Regions from separate parts of the Paenimyroides ceti genome, predicted to be linked through region 2. Evidence: riboswitches for the same ligand, from Rfam matches in the RefSeq annotation. Region 2 holds a riboswitch; each other region holds the start of a gene.
The links. Region 2 has a riboswitch for cobalamin ahead of QW060_RS04785 (TonB-dependent receptor plug domain-containing protein). Riboswitches for the same ligand answer to the same signal wherever they lie in the genome.
Positions count from the first base shown of each region.

Region 1 (6,048 bases), 2.3 Mb from region 2:
GTAATGAGCTCATGGAAGGTCGGTTTACAGACCAGTTTCCGATTGATATGATTCAGGGCGGAGCGGGGACTTCCGTCAACATGAATGCGAATGAAGTAATTGCCAATATTGCCTTGGAATATCTGGGCAAAGAAAAAGGAGATTACCAGTATTGTTCGCCGAATGATCACGTCAACCTTTCGCAGTCGACGAATGATGCCTATCCGTCTGCGTTAAAACTCGCCTTGTTTGAAATGAACAAACAACTGTTAGCAGCTTTGGAAAAACTCTATTTTGCTTTTGATAAAAAAGCAGCAGAGTTTGAAAACGTGATCAAAATGGGTAGAACACAGTTGCAGGATGCCGTTCCAATGACCTTGGGACAGGAATTTGAAGGATTTTCGATCACCTTTAAAAAGGAAATACAATCCATTACCCGAAGCGCTTTAAACCTTTTGGAAATCAACATGGGGGCTACGGCAATCGGCACAGGCTTAAATGCCATCCCGGATTATGCACAACTGTGTACTTCAAAAATAGCTGCGATTACCAATGAACCGGTAAAACTGGCGGAGAATCTCGTGGAGGCCACTTCCGATACCAGCGCCTTTGTCGAATATTCATCGGGACTCAAAAGGCTGTCCATCAAGCTTTCCAAAATATGCAACGATTTGCGTCTGCTTGCTTCGGGACCCAGAACCGGATTGTTTGAGCTGAAATTACCACCTAAACAGCCGGGATCTTCCATCATGCCGGGTAAAGTGAATCCAGTAATACCGGAGGTAGTCAATCAGGTGTGTTTTAAAGTCATCGGAAACGACCTTACGGTAACGTTCGCCGCGGAAGCCGGACAGTTACAGTTAAACGTAATGGAGCCCATAATTGCTTTTTCAATCATGGAATCCATTCAGTACCTTACCAACGCCATACGCACACTGCGAACAGAATGTGTAGAAGGTATTATTGCCAATACCGAACATCTGCGTCAGGAAGTGCAAAACAGTATCGGGATTGTAACGGCATTGAATCCGCATATCGGATACAAAGCAAGTACAAAAATTGCCAAAGAAGCATTGGAAACAGGGCGCAGTGTATACGATCTCGTTTTGGAGCATCAACTGCTTACTGAGGAAAAACTAAACGAAATACTGGATCCGAAAAACATGCTCGGACCTCATATCTGATCTTATAACAAAGGGGCAAGCAGTCTGCATACAGAGGCGAACCCCTTTTTATACCATTTTTCATTAGTCCAGCTGTTGAGCGTCATACGGCGTGATACCAAACGGTCTTCATCAAACTGTCTGTTCAGCTCGGCTGCTGTCTTTTCACACAATATTAAAGACGTAATTTCAAAGTTGATATAAAAACTGCGGATATCAAGGTTCATCGTACCTACAAAAGAAAGCTGGTCATCTACAACTACGGTTTTGGCATGCATAAATCCTTTTTCATATAAAAACACCTCTACGTTGCGTTCTAACAGCGGTTTCAGAAAAGAAAGCGATGCATATTGTACCACGGTAGAATCTCCTGTTAAAGGCAGCATGAGTTCTATATGTACCCCTTTGGAAGCTGCAATCATCAAAGCCGATTTAAAAGCTTCTCCGGGAATAAAGTAAGGAGTGCAAATGCGTACAGAAGTCTTGGCTTTCATAATAGCTGCAATAACGGATTCCATACCGGACGGAATCAGTTCTCCGGGTGACGTAAGGGCAAAAGAAACCGGAATAGAGGATGGTAGAGTTGTCTCTTTCAGATAGTTTTCGTCAAGATGATACAGAGCACCGCGTGTAATACGCCAGTTCATAAAAAAATAAATTTCAAGCAGGCGTACCGCATCTCCTTCCAGACGGACACTGGTATCTCTCCAGTACAGGGTATTTTTGTTTTTTGGAGGGGTTTGGTTATAATATTTATCAGAAATATTGATACCGCCCGTAAAGCCGATGTTGCCGTCAATAATGGCAATTTTGCGGTGATTTCTGTAATTGCTGTTGGCAAGAGAATTGAAATGCACGGGCAAAAACACCTGAAAATCAATACCGCTGTCCAGCAGTTCCTTGCGCAGTTTTGAAAGCCGGGGAGAACCAAAATCATCGGTCATCAACCGCACAATAACACCCTCCTTCACTTTTTTCTTCATCAGTTCTATAAACGTACGGCCTGTAGTATCATCATCAAAAATATAGTATTCCAGATGGATATGGTGTCGGGCATTTTCCATAGCTTCCAACAAGACCGGAAACTTTTGCTCACCATTGAAGAGTAAGGATATTTTATTTTTCAGCGTAAGGGAAGAAGAACGGGTGTTTACCAAATATTGAAAAACACTTCCAAAAGGCTCTCCAATGGCCTGAACTTCTTTTTCCATGATGGGATGCAAATCTTTCCAACGCGTGAGAATCTCCTGCTGAAGATGTTTGTCCAGTTTCCGGAAATATTTTTCTTTCTGGAATTTCTGTCCAAACAGATAATAAAACAAAATACCGAGCAACGGAACAAATACGATGATAAGAATCCATGCAATCGTTTTTTCCGGATTGCGGTTTTCAATGAGGATAGTGATGATAACAGAAATATAAATCAGAGATATAGGTATCCAGTACCATTCTTTTATAAAATCCCATATCAAATGTATGTATTCCATTTTGCTATTTCTTAATACCTTTGTAATTTAGAAAAATAAAACAGCAAATGAAAAAGTTTTTAATCGTCGGTTTGGGCAACATCGGAGCCGAATATGTAAATACACGCCATAACATCGGTTTTAAAGTAGTGGATTTTTTAGCAAATGAAGAGGGAGCAGATTACCAAACCGTAAAACTGGGAAGTATGGCAGAGGTAAAAATAAAAGGAAGAACCTTATTGCTGTTAAAACCGAATACCTATATGAACCTTTCCGGAAAAGCGGTACAGTATTGGATGGAAAAAGAAAAGATAAGCGCTGAAAATGTGCTGGTGATTACGGATGATCTCAATCTGCCATTCGGTACTTTGCGCATCAAGCCAAAAGGTTCAGATGGTGGCCATAACGGTCTGAAAAGCATTCAGGCACTATTGGGTACCACAGAATATCCGCGTTTCCGGTTCGGAATCAGCGATGAGTTTAAAAAGGGACAGCAGGCAAATTATGTATTGGGAGACTGGACAGAAGAGGAAAAGGAAGCTTTAAAAGAGCGTCTCAAAGTTGCTGCAGAAGCAGTTAAATCCTTTGCTTTAGCTGGATTGGGAAATACAATGACTTCATTTAACGGAAAATAGTATGAAAAAGGCAATATTGTATTTATTATTAGCCAATCTGTTTACAGCTTGTGCTATGTTTAATAGGAAAACAGAAACAAAAACAGCAGAAACGATGGCGGCAATAATCAAAAATCCATGTCCGGAGCAAGGCAATTGCACGGCAGAGCGTCTTAAAGATAAAGCGTTGTCACTTCGGGAAAGCGAAGATGGAAGAGAGGTATATGTGGAAGTGATCGATCAGAAAGGCAGTTATGTCGTTCACTATAAATATGAAAAAACGGCCAGTGGAAAGTATCAGGATGATTTTCATACAGAAGAACTCTTTTTCCAGATCCCGGCTGAGGCATTCAAAAAAGAATATAAGGATGCTGATTTGCAAAATGTTTTTATGGTTTTTGGAAGACAATGTTACTGTAAAGGGTTTGCGGGCAATTTCAGAGTAACACAAGGCGATTTACAAATCGACCATTCAGAGGAAGAAACACAGGTAAGCGTGCGCTTTAAGGCAGCGGTACCTCAGCTTTTTGAAGAACTTAATTTTAAAGTGCGATAGATGAAAAACGTATTTTTTATAGTGATGTTTTTTTGCTCCGTACAGTTGCTCAACGCACAAAATGACAGCATAGTACCTGTTGTCGGTCGCGGATCAAACACCACAGATTTTCCGGAACTTTCGGTACAACCTCAGTATATCGGTGGAATTGAAGCAATAGGCCGTACAGTGGCCATGAGTTACAATTATCCGCGTGAGGCTATAGATGAGGGCATTACCGGAACTATTATGGTTGAATTTATTGTGGATGAAGAAGGAAATGTGGCTGATGTCACCATAAAAAAAGGAGTGTGTGTGCCTTGCGATCAGGAGGCATTAAGAGTCGTAAAGCTACTCAGAAAATTTGAGCCCGGACTCGATCAGCACGGAAAACCGGTCAAAGCGCGTTATTCTCTTCCCATTACATTGAATCTCGCTGAATAATTTTTACTACTTTTGCGCCGAAATCGGTTGAACATTGTTCATTAATAGGGAATCAAGTACGATTACATCAAATCTTGAGCTGTACCCGCAACTGTAGGCGATACCATATTCTTGTATAAGAAAAAGGGCGCAAGTCAGGATACCTGCCATTTTCACAACATTAAACTTTCGGGAGTTAAAGTTGATGAGAATAGTGCATTGGCTCTGCTTTATTTTCTTTATATCCTAAAAGTTGTCATACTGTATATTTAACAACAAACATATTTAGGATGAAAAAAATTACCTTATTTTTCGTGTTATTACTGACACAATCCCTTTTTGCACAATTTACAGAAAATGATATCCGGTTTTGGGTGGGAGAAGGTACTAAAAAAGCTTTTTTAGTAGCGGATTTCAAAGGAGAAGAAACCATTCATTCCTATGCCTGGGGATACCGTTTTGAAAACGAAGATCTGACAGTAGAAGATATGCTGAATGCTCTTCTTGCTGCTGAACCAAAGCTGCAGGCTCAGATTGACAGTGGATATTTATCTTCCCTTACTTATAACCACCATACCGAGTTGCCGGATCAGTTTGGTTGGGCTACTTTTGACGGAACATCACTGGAAAATTTATCTATGAATAACGGAGTGGGCTATACAGATCTATATGACGGTATGTGGTTTGGTATGACGGCGATGACGGATGATATTGAAGAGCCTTCAACACCGGTAGCGGCTTACAGCTCACAATGGTTTTCAGAAGAAGATATTGTTACCTGGTTTGGAACAGGAACCCATAAAAGTCTTGTTGTGGTTGATTTCGGAACCGATTCTGAAGCCGGAGCAGACTCTTTTGTTTTTGGAATCCGCTATGAGACAGAAACGATAACTGCAGAAGAAGCTTTAGAACTGATACAAACAGAAGCCGATGCATTTGATTATGTAATGGATGCTACCCATCTTAGCGAAATCAACTGGACATCATATAGCGGGGCAGGAGAATGGAAATCTTATACGGGAACAGATCTCTCGGATTGGAAAGAAACAGTTATTGCTCAGGTTGCTCTACAAAACGGGCAATGGCTTGGACTGAGCCTGGGCTCAAGACGACCTTTTACGCCTCGTGAAGAAGGAACTCTTGCAAACGGGGAGCATCATAAGGTTTCATTCAGCATCTATCCGAATCCGGCAGTTGAGACGGTTACCTTAAAGACAGAGCAGCCACTTAAAAAATATACAGTGTATAGCAGTACCGGGAAAAAGATACAGGAAGGAACTGATACGGTAGTGAATGTATCTGCTTTGAGTTCCGGAATATATATTATAGAAGTATGGACTGAGACGGGGAGAACGGCTCAAAAATTATGGAAAAAATAATAAAAAAATGCGCTTTGAACCCAAAGCGCATTTTTTTATTGCCAGCCTCCACCCAGCGATTTGTATAATTTTACACGCGAAAGTAGTTTTGCATGTTTTATTCTGTTGAGGTTCAGCTCATTTTCAAGTGCTGCTTTCTGTGTCGTGATTACTTCCAGATAAGTAGCATATCCGCTGTTAAAAAGCAGGTTGGATTGTTTGATCGCCAGATTGGTTGTCTGTACCTGATCTTCTGCGATAGCAAGCTGTTCTTCTACATTTTTAATTACAATAAGGGCGTCAGAGACTTCAGTGATAGCAGTATAAACTGTTTTCTGTAAATCGATTTCAGCCTGTTCACGCTCAATTTTAGCCACTTCAAAGTCCGTTTTTAATCTCTTTTTACTGAATACGGGTTGTGTAAGCCCACCAATAACACTTCCGAATAAGGCTCCGGGTATGTTGAACCAATTTTCAGGAAGCATACTGTTGACACCTCCACTGAGGTTG
Region 1 covers NZ_JAUFQU010000001.1:3,335,645-3,341,692, forward strand. Annotated here, with positions in the region: gene aspA (aspartate ammonia-lyase) at 1-1,163, shown strand, start outside; gene cls (cardiolipin synthase) at 1,166-2,629, opposite strand; gene pth (aminoacyl-tRNA hydrolase) at 2,677-3,243, shown strand; gene QW060_RS16365 (hypothetical protein) at 3,245-3,778, shown strand; gene QW060_RS16370 (energy transducer TonB) at 3,779-4,201, shown strand; cobalamin riboswitch at 4,209-4,366, shown strand; gene QW060_RS16375 (T9SS type A sorting domain-containing protein) at 4,471-5,559, shown strand; gene QW060_RS16380 (efflux transporter outer membrane subunit) at 5,595-6,048, opposite strand, start outside.
Region 1: it holds a riboswitch for cobalamin, as region 2 does, so the genes downstream of both, QW060_RS16375 (T9SS type A sorting domain-containing protein) here and QW060_RS04785 (TonB-dependent receptor plug domain-containing protein) in region 2, are expected to answer to the same signal.

Region 2 (6,048 bases):
GCCACTGTTCCCACCGGCATAAAAATAGGAGTTTCAATAATTCCGTGATCTGTAGTAATAGATCCGGCACGCGCTTTTGATAAGGGATCTTTCTTTAAAAGGTCGAATTTCATAGATGTAAATTACAATTTGCAAATATAATTCAATATACATTCTGTGCCTATTTTTTATACAATATTTATACGCGTATGCTTTTTCTATTGATAAGAAGCCAGATAACTACAGGAGCTCCAGCCATTGATGTCACAGCGTTAATAGGCAATAAGAAAGCTTCACCCGGAAGCTGACACAGACTGTCACATATCAGCAATACCAAAGCACCTAAAAAACAGTTCGCAAAAAACAATATAAAATGATTACTGGTTTTAAAAAGCATACGACTGATATGAGGAACTGCCAATCCTACAAAAGCAACAGGACCAACAAAAGCAGTACATGCACCCGATAGTATTCCTGTAGCAATAATGATGATATATCTTGATTTTTTAATATTGATTCCCATACTACGTGCATAATTTTCACCCAGCAATAAGGCATTAAGTGTCTTTAAACTCAGAAAGCTCAGTATAGCTCCGGTTAAAATACTACCGAAAAGAATGGCGATGTTGCTCCATGACTGATTGCCTAAACTACCCAATGCCCAAAAGGTATACTTCTGAAGCTCTTCTGCTGTAGAAAAATAGGATAATACACCAACAATTGCTCCGGTAAAACTGGCAAACATAAGACCTATGATAAGCAACGTCATACTGTCTTTTACTTTTCTTGAAACCAACAACACAACAATAAGTACAATAAGACTTCCCATTACGGAAGCAATGACTACTGCATAGGCAGAAACAAGATATTGTTTTATAAATAAAGGTAAAAAACCGGCTCCTAAAATAATTATGGCTACTCCGAGACTGGCTCCGGAACTAAGTCCTAATACATACGATTCTGCCATTGGATTGCGAAAAAGTGTCTGCATAAGCATACCGCAAACCGACAAAGAAAGCCCTACCATTATGGCAGTTAATGCTTTAGGAAGTCTGTAATTGAGTATAATATATTCCCAACTTACTTTTTCAGCTCCTTTACCCAAAAGAATATCAATAATTTGAGCAAAGGGAATATGAAGGGAGCCAATACTGAGATTCACTACAAAAGCCACCACCAGCATTGCGCCGAGTACACAAAAAAGAAATTTATGCTGGTTTATCAGTCTCATTTATTGTAATGCCTCTATAAAATAAGGTGTATATTCAGATAATTTCTCCGGATGCAGAATAAAAATCAGGTCTTTAAGAATCAGATCAGGACGGTTTGGAGCTTCTTCATAAAAAATCACACCACCTGTTGGTCCTTTTTTAGCACTATAAGTAAACACTTTTCTGTTTTTATAGGCACTAAATTCCGTATAGTGTTTATTATTATTCTTTAACTCCTCATAAGAAGTAAACTGCCCCGGACCGATCCATATCTCGGCATTTTGTGCTTTGTCTAAAACGGTTTCAAATGACAGTGACAAACTTCCGGTTCCTTTGGTATCTGACCACAAATAATGTCCTTTGGCATCTTTAATAAAATAGGCCATCCAGCTTTCTCCCTGTGGAGCATACCATACATCCTGATACATGGATCCGCTGAAAACAACAGGTAATTCTTTCACATCTTTTACAAGTTCTTTTGCCTGATTGTAATCGGTAACAATGGAATTAAAATAAACAGCAGCTTCCTGATTCTTATCAAACAAAACTCCGAAGAATTTTATCCATTCTGCTTTGCCTAAAGGAGTGGTTTCTATCCAGTCTCCGTTTAAAAGTACTTTCAGACCTGCGTTTTCCAGACTTTTGATTTTTTGATTGTTGGCTTCCATACTGTGCGCTACTATTACCTCGGGATTCAAATCAATTGTCAACTCCAGATTAACACTCTCATTATCATTCAATTCCTTTATTTTACCAGCATTAATATTTTTGCGTATGACTTCAGATGAAATGTATTCCAAATGAGGAAAACCAACCAATGCTTCACTTTCACCCAAAGCAACGAGTGAAGGAATATGTGTAGTGGAGGTGACTACAGCTGTTTTTACCGGAATCTGAATACTGACCTCTTTTTTTAAACTGTCCGGAATTTTTGAGAGATCATTTGCCAATACGTAAGTAAACGTTTCTTTTGCATCTTGCCATGGCTGCGTTACTTTTAAAACCGTAAAATCAGGGTATTCATAAAGTTGAAACCCTTTGGCATACTCAACTGAATTTGTTACTGCTGAAACAGTAGTCTTTTCAGTTTCTTTCTTACAAGAGACGAAAACGAATAGAGATAGAAATACCGTTAATTTTAAAATTCTTGAAGTCATTCCGTAGTATTTTTTTTACAAATGTAGCTTATTTTACCATTTACTGCCAAAGATCATTTTTTAATTATTATTTGTCGGTGAGTAATTATGCCTTACATTTGCATCAACTTTTAGGTCAAAAAACGCATTTTTGATAATAGGGAAACAGGTGAGATCATATTCAAATCCTGTGCTGTACCCGCAACTGTAAGCATTTTCTTATATATGTAAGATACTTGTCTGATAACGCCACTAAGCAATTGGGAAGGCAAACAAGTAGCAAAGCCAGGAGACCTGCCTAAAATATAACCATTAAAAAAGACCTTCGGGAAAAAAGGTAATATCGATGAATAAAAAATGGTCCGTTTCATTATTGTTTTCCATTTTGGCATGCCATACTTATGCACAGGAAAACAATCAGCATACAGAACTTGAAGAACTTATCATTACAGATGATAAATTAAGAACGCATAACCTGTCACAGACAATACGTAAAATAAATGACACGGTAGTAAAGACAAGTAATGGCTCTCTTACAGATTTATTGCTTTTTAACTCCTCTATTTATTTTAAAGAAAATGGTTTTGGAATGGTTTCATCTCCCTCTTTCAGGGGAACAACAGCACAGCAAACATCCGTTGTATGGAACGGGTTGCGCATAAATTCTCTTTTATTAGGGCAAACCGACTTCAATTCTATTTCCTATAAAGAATATAATGATATCAGCATAAAGCCAGGAGGAGGAAGCGTTTTATACGGCTCTGGTGCCATCGGAGGAACGATTCATCTCAATAATGAACTTAAATTCAGTAATCATTTTGATAATGAATTGCAACTAACCTACGGAAGTTACAATACTTATCGCGTCAATTATAATCTTTCTGCAGGAAATGATAAATGGAGTACTCAAATCAACATCAACAGAAACGAAAGTGATAATGATTTTGATATTGAGAAACAAAAACGTAAAAACCTGAACGGCCAATATTGGAATAATAGTATTAACACTTCAATCGGCTACCGTATCAATCGTACCCATGACATACGTTTTTTCTCTCATATCTACGATGATGAACGCCATTTTTCTCTGATTTCGGTCAATCAGATAAAGACAAAATATCAAAATCAATCTGCACGAAATCTGTTGCAGTGGAAAGCAACTACACAAAAAACAAACAGTATTGTAAGGCTGGCCTATATCAATGAAAACTACCGTTACTTTGACTATCTGCCTTCTGATCGTCATTCAGGTGGAGAGGTAAACAGCTACATCATAAAATATGATCTGGACTACAAGCTCACTGAAAAAATCGTTGTTTCCCTATTGATGGATTATCAACACAATAAAGGTAAAGGTAATGGATCCGGATTTGCTCAGGCGCAACAGGAAATTTTATCTTCAGGTCTGCTGTTAAAACATACATTGAGTACGAAAAGCGGATATGAACTCGGAATTAAAAAAGAGTTTACAAAAGCCTATGAAAACCCTCTGCTCTACTCTGCCGGTTTTTATATATCCCCCATAGAAAATTACACGATCAAACTAAACGGTTCCAAAAATTACAGAATTCCTACATTCAACGATATTTACTGGGAACCCGGAGGAAATAAAAATCTGAAACCTGAAAGCAGTTATCAGGCTGATCTTTCTCAGGAAATAAACTGGAAAAACTGGCAGTTTTCTGCAAATGTATATGCCATCTTCATTAATGATATGATTCGCTGGCTGCCCACTAATGAAGGATACTGGCAAGCTTCCAATACGAATAAAGTAACTGTAAAAGGAGTGGAATTATTTTCAGCATATCGCCTTCATTTTGGCAGCCATCATATTAATGTTCAGGGTACATATGCTTACACAGATTCAAGAGACAATGAAACTGAAAAACAATTGATCTATGTGCCTTTTCATAAAATAACGGGTAGTATACAGTATCGCTATAAAAATCTAAGCTTACAACTACAGGGGCTTATGAACGGTAAAGTATATACCACCACCAGTAATGATGAAAACTCTGCAATAGACCCTTATACCCTTTTTAATACACAAGTCAGTTACCGTTTCGGAAAAAAGAATGAGCAAATGTTTGCTTTTGAAATAAAAAATGCATCTGATAAAATGTATGAAAATACATTGAACAGACCAATGCCCGGAAGAAATTATACAATTCAATACATCTTAAAATTTTAAAAAAAATGAAAAAAGTTTTATTATCAATTAGTTTAGTAGCACTTCTATATTCTTGTAGCAGTGATGATAATGTAAATACCGGTATTCCTACGGGAGATAAACCGTATTCCAATGGAGTGATTATTCTGAACGAAGGGAATTTCCAGTCCAGCAATGCTAATGCTTCTTATATTTCAAATGATTTAAGCGTACAGCACAACAGCATTTTCTCTACAGCAAACAATAGTGAATTCATAGGAGATGTTGCTCAGTCATTGGCTTTTTATAAAGACTTTGCTTTTATCGTAGTTAATAATTCGAACACGATAGAAGTAGTAAATCGCTATACATTCCAAAAAGTAGCTCAGATCACTCAGGAGCTATCCTTACCAAGACGCATTGTTGTAAAAAACAGCAAGATATATGTTACCAACAGTGCTTCAAAAAAAGTAACAATTTACAATGCAGACAATTATCAGTTTATCACTTCAGTAGAGTTAGATGCTGATCCGGAATACATTGTAGCAAACAATAATTATGTATATGTACAAAGCAACAGCTATGCTTCGCAAAAAGTTGTAGAAGTGATTTCTTTAAGTGACAATGTGAATGTTACGGATCTTACTTTTGAATATGCTTCGAACGGACTTGCTGTTGATAATGCTTCAGGCAATGTATATGCGGTAACTTCTGATGCTACCAAGTCTGAAATTCACATGATCTCCGGATTAACAGTTTCTAAAACAGTTTCTTCTAATGCGGTTACTTCAGCGAGATATGCGGTTATAGACAATAACAACTTCTATTTTGTAAGTGCTAATAATGTTTATAAAACGAGTTTGCAACTGACAAGTTTTCCTGAAACAAAAGTGTTATCGGTTGAAGAAAATGGTTTCTCTACCTTCTACGGATTTAATGTTATTGATAATAAGGTTTACAGTGCAGATGCCAAAGGTTTTACAGATAACGGTGTTGTAAGCATTTATGACCTAAACGGTGCTTTGTTAAAGCAGTTTTCAACAGGAGCAATAGGACCAAATGGTTTCTATAAAAACTAAAACGATTTATTTCAGATCATAAAAGGCAATGTGTATACATTGCCTTTTATTATTATGGATCCTGAAACAATAATTTTATTAACAGTTTCCTTCATTCTGATTATAATTCATTACTCAAAAAGCATTAGTCAGGAATAATCTGCTGAGGCATTTTCTTTCCTTCAGCAATTGCAATTAAATTTTCTGCAGCCATGATTGCCATAGCTTCTCTGGTTTCTGTAGTAGCAGATCCTATATGGGGTAATACGGCTACATTTCTCATTTTTAGTAAAGGATTATCAGACTGCATGGGCTCCGGATCTGTAACATCTAATCCTGCTCCCCATATCTGTTGTTGCTTTAAGGCAGTTATCAGATCTTTTTCATTGTGAATGCCACCTCTTGCTGTATTGATAAAAATAGCCGAATTTTTCATTTTCCGGAATACTTCACTGTCAAAAATACCTTCTGTCTCTTCAGAAAGATTACTGTGTACTGATATAACATCACTTTCA
Region 2 covers NZ_JAUFQU010000001.1:1,012,280-1,018,327, reverse strand. Annotated here, with positions in the region: gene tgt (tRNA guanosine(34) transglycosylase Tgt) at 1-113, opposite strand, end outside; gene QW060_RS04795 (iron ABC transporter permease) at 179-1,210, opposite strand; gene QW060_RS04790 (ABC transporter substrate-binding protein) at 1,211-2,347, opposite strand; cobalamin riboswitch at 2,443-2,642, shown strand; gene QW060_RS04785 (TonB-dependent receptor plug domain-containing protein) at 2,673-4,517, shown strand; gene QW060_RS04780 (YncE family protein) at 4,523-5,554, shown strand; gene QW060_RS04775 (2-hydroxyacid dehydrogenase) at 5,679-6,048, opposite strand, start outside.

Region 3 (6,048 bases), 320 kb from region 2:
ATAAAAAAATAAAAAATTTCCTTTAGCCGGGATTCAAATGATTAATGAATGTTTATTTTTCTATATCTCTTAAATTTTCCATTTTCTTGTGTGCCAAAAAGCCTTTAATATCTTCAAAATGCTCTTTTACACGTTTGTTTCCGAATTCAAATACTTTTTCGGCTAATCCATCCAGAAAATCACGATCATGTGACACCAGTAATACAGTTCCTTCAAAATCTCTCAGAGCATCTTTGATAATGTCTTTTGTTTTCATATCCAGATGGTTGGTAGGCTCATCCAGAATCAACAGGTTTACCGGTTCCAGCAGTAGTTTTATCATTGCAAGACGCGTCTTTTCACCTCCGGAAAGGACTTTTACTTTTTTCTGTATATCATCTCCCGAAAACATAAATGCCCCTAAAATGTTTTTAATCTGTGTACGAATATCACCTTCTGCAATACGGTCAATAGTTTCAAAAATAGTAAGATTTTCATCCAGTAATGAGGCCTGGTTTTGAGCAAAATATCCAATTTTAGCATTATGTCCGATCTCAACTTTGCCTTCAAAATCCAATTCTTGCATGATCGCCTTTACCATAGTAGATTTACCCTCTCCGTTTTTACCTACCAAAGCGACTTTCTGCCCTCTTTCGATCACCATATTGGCTTCATGGAAAACGACATGGTCTCCATACTTTTTCGTCATACCTTCTACGACTACCGGATACTGTCCTGAACGCGGAGCTGCAGGAAATTTTAGGCGAAGAGCCGATGTATCCACTTCATCTACCTGAATAATGTCCAGTTTTTCAAGCATTTTTACGCGAGACTGTACCTGTAACGTTTTGGAATAGGTACCTTTAAAGCGCTCAATAAACTCAGTAGTCTCAGCAATCATCTTTTGCTGTTCTTCGTACGCTTTTAACTGATGAGCACGTCGATCCTGACGCAATACTAAATAATCAGAATATTTGGCTTTGTAATCATAAATACGCCCCATAGTCACTTCAATAGTACGGTTGGTAATGGCATCAACAAATGCGCGATCATGCGAGATGACCATAACAGCTTTTGCCGAGTTAATCAAAAACTCTTCGAGCCACTGAATACTTTCGATATCCATATGGTTGGTAGGCTCATCAAGCAAAATCAAATCGGGTTTTTGTAAAAGTATTTTAGCGAGTTCAATACGCATCCTCCATCCACCAGAAAATTCTGAGGTCGGACGGTCCAAATCTGTTTGTGTAAATCCTAACCCCTTTAGAATTTTTTCTACTTCAGCATCATAATTGACTTCTTCAATAGAATAAAACTTTTCACTTAATTCTGATACTCTTTCAATAAGTTTCATGTACTCATCAGATTCATAATCCGTGCGTACAGTCAGCTGTTCGTTTATTTCTTCAATAGCAGCTTTCATTGAAAATAATTCTGCAAAGGCTTTTGATGCTTCTTCCCGTACTGTGGCATTATCCTGAGTAAGCAAATGTTGCGGTAAATAGGCAATAGAAGCCTCTTTCGGAACTGCAACAGAGCCGGAAGTCGGTTTACTAACACCTGCAATAATTTTTAAAAGAGTAGATTTTCCGGCACCATTTTTCCCCATAAGGGCAATTTTATCGTTTTCATTTATAGAAAAATTGACACCACTAAATAAGGTAGTACCGCCAAACTGAACTGCGATATCGTTTACTGTAATCATGAGTAGAAACTGCTTAATTTTTTGCAAATATACATTTAGTTTTTTCGTATTGGAGTAAAAAAACAAAAACCGCCTGATATTACTACCAGACGATTTTCAAAAAAAAACAATAATTTATTTTTTAATCATTTTTAGATTTCTTTTCTTCCCCTGACTCTGCAAGGTCAGAAGATAAATACCCGAGGGAAGTGAACCAGTATTGATAATGCCTCCGTAATACCTGCCTTCCAAAACTGTTTTGCCTAATACATCTTTAAATACATACTCTATTTCATAATTATAATCATCTGAAATAAAAAGTTCTGTCGTAAAAGGATTCGGATAAACTTTTAATGCAAATACATCAAAACTTTCTTCACTTAAAAGCTGTTCATGAATCACGCCTACTGCCTGCAGATCAAATCCACCCGAAGGAAAAGGTGTTGGAAACGAATCATTGATTTTATTACCATAACTGTCATAAGTGGCATATACCGGATTTAATGATCCGCAGACATCAGTGATTTTTACAAAACGAACTGCCTGTTTATCCAACAGAGGAGCGTTCTGAATATCTGAAAGATCAAACGGTGTTCCATATTCGCCTATATATTTCCCTGCCAGATTATGCAGATTTTGTGCTACAGGTGTATCAAAGGTTCCCAATTGTGTATGAGTCTGTGTTAGACTGTGTGACGGAAACATATAATAATTGACTCCGTCTGAACTTACAGCAACTGTTGCCAGTTCTAAATAGCCGACAGATCCGTTTTCAAATACTGCAAAATCATATCCCTGACCGTCTCTTATCGGATGTTCAAAGGTTGCAACAGCATATCCTTTATCGCCCAAACTTACGACATTACCATCCGGATAGCCTATGGCATTTTCAGGAACTCCGCTACTTGCCAGACCCAGCCCCGGAAGCTGAATATTCTGAAAACCTCTTACAACCCGTACATCGGTAGCCCACGCCGTAAAAGACAGACTTCCCTTATGTATAGCTGTAGAACCTGGCGTACCTGCCTGAGGAGCATAAGGCTGTGCAAAAACGAAGCTGCCCGAAATAAAAAAGGTCAGAAAAATGATCGATTTAAACATGTATTATTTCTTGATTAATTTCAAGGTCTGTACTTGCTTGTTATTTTCTAAACGTACAATATAAGTACCGTTTGCAAGGTAACTTACATCAATTCCTTGTGTACTTGTTTTCGTTTTAAGAATTTGCTTACCAAATAAGTCAAATATAATCACTGAAAATTCTTCTTTTGAATTTACATATAATCGATCTGATACCGGATTTGGATATAGTGATACCAAAGATGTTTTAGGATCATCTATACCCGCTGAAGGGCTGACAGCAGAAGGGTAAAAATGATTGGGAAGACCGCCTACATTAAAAGTATCCAACAAATTACCTTCCATTGAATATACATAAACAAATCCACTGTTGCCATAACCATTTGCATCCCCTACATAGATTTTATCTTCAATAATATCCATTCCATAAATTCCTAAATAATCGGTCACCGGAGTTGTTATAAAAGGGGCTGTATCCAATGTATTGGTAGTCAAAGAATATTTGTATATTTTTTCTTTGCTCGTCACATAAAAACCATCTCCCTGCTGTGCCATATGAGAAGCAGGCATATCTTCTGAAAAAGTTACAAGTGTCTGATATGTATCTGTAGTAAGATCAATTTTTCCGATACTGGAAGGCGTTTGCACCAGACCTAAAGAAGAAGCCCAATCAGGAATTCCACCGTTAAGCAGATAAATATTGTTACCCGAAACAATCATCTCTTTGGGAACATCTCCTACATTGATAACTGTTGTAGTTGCATCTGCAATATTATAGACACTTACTTTACTCTCAAAACCGTAGCCACCCTGATGTGCAATATAAAGTTTACCATTGATTTCCTCTATTTTTTCAACACCGTTTGTCATCGGAACAGGTTGCCCCAGTGTGTAAGTTTCCAGATCTAGAACCGCTAAATAATCATCTTCTTCATTGCTTCCTACACCCCAACAGGTAATATAAGCCTTGTTTCCGGAAAAAGCCATATAGCGAGGGTTAACAAGACCTGTATCGATTGTTTCAATATATTCAAAAGTACTACTGTTGACCACGACAATTTTATTGGATGCGTTCAGTACAATAAATGCTTTATCATCGTGGAAAGCAATACTTTGACCTACATCTCCCAATTCCTCATCATTATTTGCCAATCGGTCAATATAATTCGTCAGCTCATTGTCAGGTGAAAGAAAAGAAACTGAGGCATCATTGCTTCCCATATTTCCTTCATTCAGAATAAGAACACCATCATAATACTGCTGTTGTGAAAAACCATTTACCGCAAATGATAAAAAGGCTGCTACTAAAAAATAATTTTTTCTCATGTTATAGTTATTTAAAAAATTAAACCCACAAAATCTGAGTCAGCTTTCGTGGGTTTATATATCAAAAATATCTATAACAATAGCATGTTTCAGCTATAAATAACTGAAACTATCTGTGATATCTGCCTTTTTTCCCGAAAGCTAAATCAGTATATTTAAGGCAGGTCTCCTGGCTTGCATCTTATTATTTGCCTTCTCAATTTTACAATCAATGGCTTTTTTATAATAATAAGTATATAGCTTACAGTTGCGGGTACAGCTCAAGTATCTCACTTGATTCCCTTTTACTATTTTATAACCTTAAATATTTCGAAATAAAAAGCGAATATAGTGTTTTTTATTAGTGATTTATCATTTTTAACAACTACAAACAAACCTGTATTAAATAAAACTCAAATTTTAAAAATATGATCTTTAGATTTAGTAACTTTGATAGATCAACAATTTCTGATAGAAACAATATAGATTGTTTATATTTGCAATACAATTTTTTGATATAAAATGAACACAGTTCTCGACTCAAATACACTTACACCACAAGGCAAACCCAAATGGCTACGGGTAAAATTACCTACGGGTAAAAAATACACGGAGTTAAGAGGTCTTGTAGATAAATACAAGTTAAATACAATTTGTACTTCAGGCAGTTGTCCGAACATGGGCGAATGCTGGGGTGAAGGAACCGCTACATTTATGATCCTCGGAAACATATGTACAAGATCATGCGGATTTTGCGGCGTAAAAACCGGAAGACCTGAAACAGTAGATTGGGACGAACCTGAAAAAGTAGCACGTTCTATTAAACTGATGAATATTAAACATGCTGTGTTGACCAGCGTGGATCGCGACGATCTTAAGGATGGTGGCTCTATCATTTGGGCTGAAACGGTAAAAGCGGTAAGACGTATGAACCCGGAAACTACCTTAGAAACTTTGATTCCTGATTTTCAAGGAATGGAGCGTCACCTTGATCGTATCATAGCCGTACGTCCTGAAGTAGTTTCACATAATATGGAAACTGTTCGCAGACTGACAAGAGAAGTACGTATTCAGGCAAAATATGACCGTAGTCTGGAAGTACTTCGCTATCTGAAAGAACAGGGAGTAAACCGTACAAAAACAGGTATTATGCTGGGACTTGGAGAGACTGAAGAAGAAGTAATCCAAACCATGCATGATTTAAAAGGTGTACATCTGGATGTCCTGACCATTGGTCAATATTTGCAACCGAGTAAAAAACATTTACCTGTAAAAGAATTCATCACACCGGATCAATTCAAAAAATATGAAACCATCGGTCTGGAATTAGGATTCAAACATGTAGAAAGCGGTGCATTAGTACGCTCATCTTACAAAGCACAAAAACATATTTTATAATAAATCCAGGTCGTTCTAAAAAGAACGACTTTTTTCTTACTCATGAAAAACACCCGAATAGCCATCAATGGTTTTGGTCGTATCGGCCGTAATCTATGTCGTCTGCTCCTCCACCATCCAACGATTGAGATTGTAGCTATCAATGACCTGGCAGATACTAAAACCATGGCCCATCTGTTGAAATATGACAGCACTCATGGAAAGCTCTCAGATGAGATCAGTTTTGATACGGATCATCTGTATATCAATGAAAAAACAATCCGTTACTTTAGAGAAAAAGACATCAGCCGTTTAGATTGGAATGATCTCAACATTGATTTTGTCATTGAGGCAACCGGAAAACATAAAACCTATGAACTTCTGGAGCATCATATCAGAAACGGTGCAAAAAAGGTAATCTTATCTGTTCCTCCTGAAGACAACAAAATTAAAACCGTAGTACTCGGTGTTAATGAGCATATTCTGAACAAAGAAGACATCATTGTATCCAATGCAAGCTGTACCACAAACAATGCGGCACCAATGATTAAGATTATAGATGCATTGGGAGGTTTGGATAAAGCCTTTATAACAACGGTTCACTCTTACACTTCAGATCAGAG
Region 3 covers NZ_JAUFQU010000001.1:1,329,415-1,335,462, reverse strand. Annotated here, with positions in the region: gene QW060_RS06415 (ABC-F family ATP-binding cassette domain-containing protein) at 53-1,684, opposite strand; gene QW060_RS06410 (T9SS type A sorting domain-containing protein) at 1,799-2,764, opposite strand; gene QW060_RS06405 (DUF5074 domain-containing protein) at 2,768-4,069, opposite strand; cobalamin riboswitch at 4,212-4,387, opposite strand; gene lipA (lipoyl synthase) at 4,571-5,446, shown strand; gene gap (type I glyceraldehyde-3-phosphate dehydrogenase) at 5,489-6,048, shown strand, end outside.
Region 3: it holds a riboswitch for cobalamin, as region 2 does, so the genes downstream of both, QW060_RS06405 (DUF5074 domain-containing protein) here and QW060_RS04785 (TonB-dependent receptor plug domain-containing protein) in region 2, are expected to answer to the same signal.

Region 4 (6,048 bases), 320 kb from region 2:
TGCCCACAAGCATCTGTTCAGGACTTTCTTCCCGAATCAGAATTACGCAAGAGCAAAAAAGCAAAAATGCGATCACACCATATGCAAAAGATAGTTTCATAATTTAATTATTCTGCTTTAGATAAAAATAAATTAGCCAGTTGTTCTGTATTTTCTAATTCTAACACCAGTTTGTGTGCATAATCCAGCGATAAGACTGAACATTTCGAATGAGAAATCAGATGGTTTAAATGAAAACTCTGACTTCCTTTAAGCCTCATTTTATTTCCTACAGGCAGTACCACCTCATCAACAGCATTGATTTCTATATAATTATTAAAGTAGCGTCTGCAATCTCCGGTGATAAGATCTACCTTAAAACTGTTGATACGCGACTGGTAGGTATTCTGAATAAGTTTACAGGATTTTTTAAATTCTGAAGTCTGTAGCTTTTCCAATACTTTTCCTTTTGAAAAAAAAAGCAGATCGGAAATGGAATTAGATGTTTCATACCCGTGTACCAAAACAATGTCTAACACAGATGACGGATATTTTTTGATCACATCTACTACCAGATTCAGAGATTTAACGGAAAAATCCGTTGGAATTACTATTTTCTTTACTGTTTCCATATCTGTAATTATTTATTACAAAGCTACTACCGCAGCCATTAGAAACTTTTTAGAATGAAATTATAAAGTGATTAGAAAATAGCAGAATTATTAGAAAGTGATTAGAATTATAATTTATAATCTCCGATTGGTAGGTTTATTTGCACGGTCGTGCCTACACCTTCAATTGAACGGACAATAAGTTCACCTTTATGCATGAGTATAATGTTACGGCTCAAAGGCAATCCGATTCCGTAACCTTCATAGTTGGATGTATTGGATGCTCTGAAATACGGATCATAAATATATTGTATTTCGCGCTCAGGGATTCCGATTCCATGGTCTTTAATGATTATAACAACCGAATTGTCTGAAGCTCCTAATGCCAGATATACCTGCTGATGATTGGAGTATTTACAGGCATTGGAAACGATATTGGATATTGCCAGATGCAGCAAAGGTCCGTTTCCTTTTATCTTAAGCTTTTCAGGGTTTTCCGGCAACAGACTGAAATCCATCTTTATTTTGAAATTAGAATTGACGCTTTGAAGATTGTCTTTTACCTCCAACAGGATTTCATCTACACGTACTTTTGAAAACTTTTGAGATTTACCATCAAAGCCTGTTCTCGCAAGATATAGTAATGCTTTGGTTTTCTGTTCCAACTTGTCTGCTTCTTCAAGGATTTTTGCCAAAGCAGTTTCATATTCTTCAGAAGTTCTCTTTTTTGACAAGGCAAGTTCCGCCTCTGCCATAATAGAGGTTAAGGGCGTATTGAGCTCGTGAGAAGCATTGCTGATGAAATTTTTCTGCGTTTCAAAAGAAGTTTCCAAACGGTTGAGCATATCATTGAAGGTGTTTGTAAGCTCACTGATGGGATCTCCATTATTACTCGTAGGAGAAACCAAACGCAAATGTAAATTTTCGGAACCTATTTTATTTACTTCATTGATAATATTTCTAACTGGGCGAATCAGGGTTCGGAATACAAAATGAGAAACAATCACAATCAGTAATACTGAAAATGCGAGTGAAGTAATAAGCAGATTGCGCAGATACGTAATATGATGATTGTAAAAATAATTTTCTGCAGAAACTACTACCATATATTCCTGCTGCTGTTTGTCTTTATACAGCAATGCCGAATAAAAAAGTTTACCTTGATTAAAATTTGCTTTGCCGTTGTTCAGCGCATCCTGAAGGAGTTGTTTTGGAATACCTTTTGTGCGCACTGTATCCTTTCCGGCTTTAGTCAAAGGAATGATATACTCTTTTTGATGGGGTAATTTCTCCAGATAATCTTTATAAACTTCCTCCACATTTACGGATTCCTGTGCATCCCCCAATTGCATTACAGCGGTTGTTGAAACCCTTAATTCCAGTCTTTTGTAGAAGTCTGTAAAAGCAAAATTAGAAAAGGAATAATAAATATAACCGCTGAAAAGCAAGGTATATACCACAAATACGGTAATGATGACTAAAACGGTTTTACTATACGTTTTCATTAGTTTTCTTTTAATACATATCCCATACCGGTAATGGTATGTATGAGTTTTTGATTGCCGTGTTTGTCCAGTTTTTTTCGCAGATAGTTTACATATACATCTACTACATTGGTTCCGATATCGAAATTAATGCCCCATACATCATCCAAAAGATCCGTACGGCTCAATACTTTGGTCGGATTTTTCATAAATTTCAGCAACAGCCTGTATTCTGTAGAGGTAAGGGATATTTCCTGCCCGCCTCTGGTAAGTTTTTTAGTATAATCGTTTAATTCGAGATCGGCAAATTTATAAAGATCGTGTCCCTTTGCAGAAGTGTTTTCAAACAGCTCACTTCTTCGCAACAAAGTCCGGATACGAGCCTTGAGTTCAATAAGCTTGAAAGGTTTTGCCAGATAATCATCTGCTCCGGTGTCTAACCCCAATACAATGTTCTCAGCACTACCCAAAGCCGTTAGAATCAGAATAGGCAGATCAAGATAGCCTTCACTCCGTATCTGCCGGCATACTTCAAGACCGTTCATTTTGGGCAATAAAATATCTAAAATCAACAGATGAACCGTTTGTTTTTTAAGAATATTCATTCCGTCAATTCCGTCAAAAGCATGGATGACCTGGTATCCTTCTTCTTCAAGACTCTGCTTGATTAGGTCGGCTACATGAGGTTCGTCTTCAACAAGTAATATCGTATTCATAAAATCAGCATTAGGCATTTTACAAAAATACCAAGAGTTACACAAATTATCATGTTTTTCGAGATTAGAATGCGATTAGATTTTAATCTGAAATAAATTAGTATCTTTAAAGATATAAAAAATATATCATGAACATTGAACAGATCAACGAAGGACATAAGGGGTATTTCAAGGCTTCAGAAAATGACGCTGAAGCAGGTCGTATGACCTATACCTGGGTAGGTGACACTAAATTTATCATTGATCATACGGAAGTAAACCCGGAATTTAACGGACAGGGAGTTGGAAAGAAAATGGTTCTTGCAGCAGTTGACTATGCGAGAAAAAACAATCTCAAAATCATTCCGCTGTGCCCGTTTGCCAAAGCTACCTTTGATAAGAATCAAGATCTTCAGGACGTACTCTAAACAGTACGTCTTTTATTTTTAGAAATTTTATAAACCATTAATCGATTAAAATCGGTTAATAAGGTCTATATTTGCTGAAATTTTTAAGGAAAAACTCCGGTTTTTTAATTAGGGAATCATGTGAGAATCATGAACTGTCGCGCAACTGTAAATATTTTTTTAAATATAAGTCAGATTACTATCCTTAAAAAACATAAAGGCAATACTTTCGCGATTGAAGTAGCTGTCTGAGAGCCTGAAATACCTTTGTAAAAAGGTATGTTCTCAGTATGCGTTCTGTTTCGGATATTGCTGTAATTAATTTTATAAACTATATCTTACAAAATGACTTTAGAAGAACGAATTCAGAATTCAGAAACCCACATTTTCAAAGCGGTATTCCCTAACACTACCAATCATTATGATACTCTTTTCGGAGGTACAGCCATGCACATGATGGACGAAGTAGCTTTTATTACTGCTACCCGATTTTCAAGACAAAAAATGGTAACGATCAGCAGTGAGAAAATCGATTTCACCAAACCGATTCCCGCAGGAACTTTTGTAGAACTTATTGGTCGTGTTACAAGAGTAGGTAATACCAGTCTCGTAGTTTATGTAGAGATATACATTGAAGAAATGTATTCTGAAAAACGTGAAAAAGCAATTACAGGACAGTTTACTTTCGTGGCAATCGACGAAAATAAGAAACCAACTCCTATCCATTTCAAACAATAGATAAATTAAAAAAGGTATCATAAAATTGCGATATGATACCTTTTTTATTACCGTTTGTTAATCCAAAGAGGCATTATGCTTCTTCTTCAAAAAGCAGCTTGATATTTTCATATGAATTTTTCAGTGCTTCTTTTATTTCTTCTTTATCCAGCCATACAACTTTTTCAATACCTTCTTCAGCTTGTCCCATCAGATGTCCCGTATAATCGGTTTTCATTTCAAACCAACGGGTGATTTTAAGTCTGTATTCCCCGTTTCGTTTAAATACGTGATAGGTTTTCTGCAATTTTTCAACTATAGATAATCCCTGTACTCCTGTTTCTTCTTCTACTTCCCGAATAGCGGTTTGCTCAATCGTTTCCCCTTTCTCAGTTCCTCCCTTTGGCAAATCCCACTTTCCATTTCTGAGGATAAAGAGGACTTTACCTTCCGAGTTGCGAACCAGTCCGCCTCCGGCTTTGTTTACCGTGATCTTTTCTTTGAGCTTTTTAAGAATCTTTTCTTCATCAGGATGGTATAAAATGGCTTTCTGAATTTTATTCTGATAAAATTTTACAATGATTTTATTTATATCGGCACTTTCAAGTAAAAAAAGCTGAAAATCGGTTTCTTTTTCTAATTTATTTGTCAGTAAAAGAGGTTTGTCGTTGATAAAAACTTTATACATTTGTAGTATGATTTTTAATGACAACACAGCACAGAAAACGGCCGAATTGCTTTTACAAATTAACGCAATTAAATTAAATCCTAAAAATCCTTTTACATGGGCTTCGGGATGGAAATCGCCAATTTATTGCGACAACCGCATAACTCTTTCATTTCCAGAGATAAGAACTTTTTTAAAAAATGAATTTGCCGCCAATATAGAGCAAAAGTATGGTAAACCGGATGTGATTGCCGGAGTAGCAACCGGAGCTATCGGTATTGGTTTACTGGTAGCAGAAGCCCTAAATTTACCTTTTGTTTATGTACGCCCGGAACCGAAAAAACACGGAAGACAAAACCAGATTGAAGGCGCTTTCACAAAAGGGCAATCCGTAGTGGTTATAGAGGATCTGATCAGCACCGGAAAGAGCAGCTTACAGGCTGTAGAAGCTTTAAAAGAAAACGGAGCTGAAATTCTGGGAATGGTAGCTATTTTTACGTATGGATTTGACGTAGCTGCAGAAAATTTCAAAAATGCAGGAGTGGCACTTACCACGTTGAGCAACTATCCTACTTTACTAAAAACAGCCGTATTAAAAAATTATATTTCCGAAGAAGAACACGAAACACTCAAAGTATGGAGTTCTGATCCTGCAGGGTGGAATAATTAAACAAGAAGATATGAATTTAGAAAGTCCAAAAGTTAGTGTAGAGAAATCAGCAGCTTATATTTTTAATGCGCTGAATGATATCAAAAATTTTGAAAAATTGATGCCGGAGAATACTTCTAAATTTGAAGTAGTAGATGAAAACTGCTTTATCTTCGGATTGAAAGGGATGCCGGAAATCAAACTGGTAAAAAAACAACAGACTCCGAATACTCAAATCATTTTAGGCGCAGCAAGTGATAAAATTCCTTTTACACTTACAGCTAACATAGAGGAAAAAGGAACAGAATCAACGGAGATTCAGCTCTTATTTGAAGGCACCTTTAATGCCATGATGGCCATGATGATTAAAGGTCCTATCAGTAAATTTATTGAAACACTGGCTAACAATATGTCTAAACTATAATAAAAAAAGAACCTTAAAGGTTCTTTTTTTATTTCAGTGTTTTAATGATTCCGGCATTTATATGTTTGAAATCATGGACAAAATATCCCGCTCCATCAAGACTTTGAAGCTTGGAATTTTCACTGTTATACCCAATACAGAAAATATCAGCGGCTACAGCCGCTTTTACACCGTTGGTGCTGTCTTCAATGATAACACACTCGTCTTTTATACAGGTAGCCAAAGAAGCAGCATGTAAAAAAATCGCAGGATCCGGTTTTGACTTTGGAAAATCTTCTCCACTTACTTTATGAGAAAAATAAGGATGTAATCCAAAACGGTTAAATACCCTTTCAATAGTTCCTTTGGATGCCGATGAAGCCAGTATCAATTCAATATCATGGGCGTGTAAATCTTTAATCAGATCAAAAACCCC
Region 4 covers NZ_JAUFQU010000001.1:692,204-698,251, reverse strand. Annotated here, with positions in the region: gene QW060_RS03245 (hypothetical protein) at 1-100, opposite strand, end outside; gene QW060_RS03240 (hypothetical protein) at 108-611, opposite strand; gene QW060_RS03235 (sensor histidine kinase) at 719-2,095, opposite strand; gene QW060_RS03230 (response regulator transcription factor) at 2,095-2,790, opposite strand; gene QW060_RS03225 (GNAT family N-acetyltransferase) at 2,919-3,197, shown strand; cobalamin riboswitch at 3,267-3,398, shown strand; gene QW060_RS03220 (acyl-CoA thioesterase) at 3,522-3,914, shown strand; gene QW060_RS03215 (NUDIX hydrolase) at 3,988-4,581, opposite strand; gene pyrE (orotate phosphoribosyltransferase) at 4,589-5,230, shown strand; gene QW060_RS03205 (SRPBCC family protein) at 5,241-5,633, shown strand; gene QW060_RS03200 (HAD family hydrolase) at 5,662-6,048, opposite strand, start outside.
Region 4: it holds a riboswitch for cobalamin, as region 2 does, so the genes downstream of both, QW060_RS03220 (acyl-CoA thioesterase) here and QW060_RS04785 (TonB-dependent receptor plug domain-containing protein) in region 2, are expected to answer to the same signal.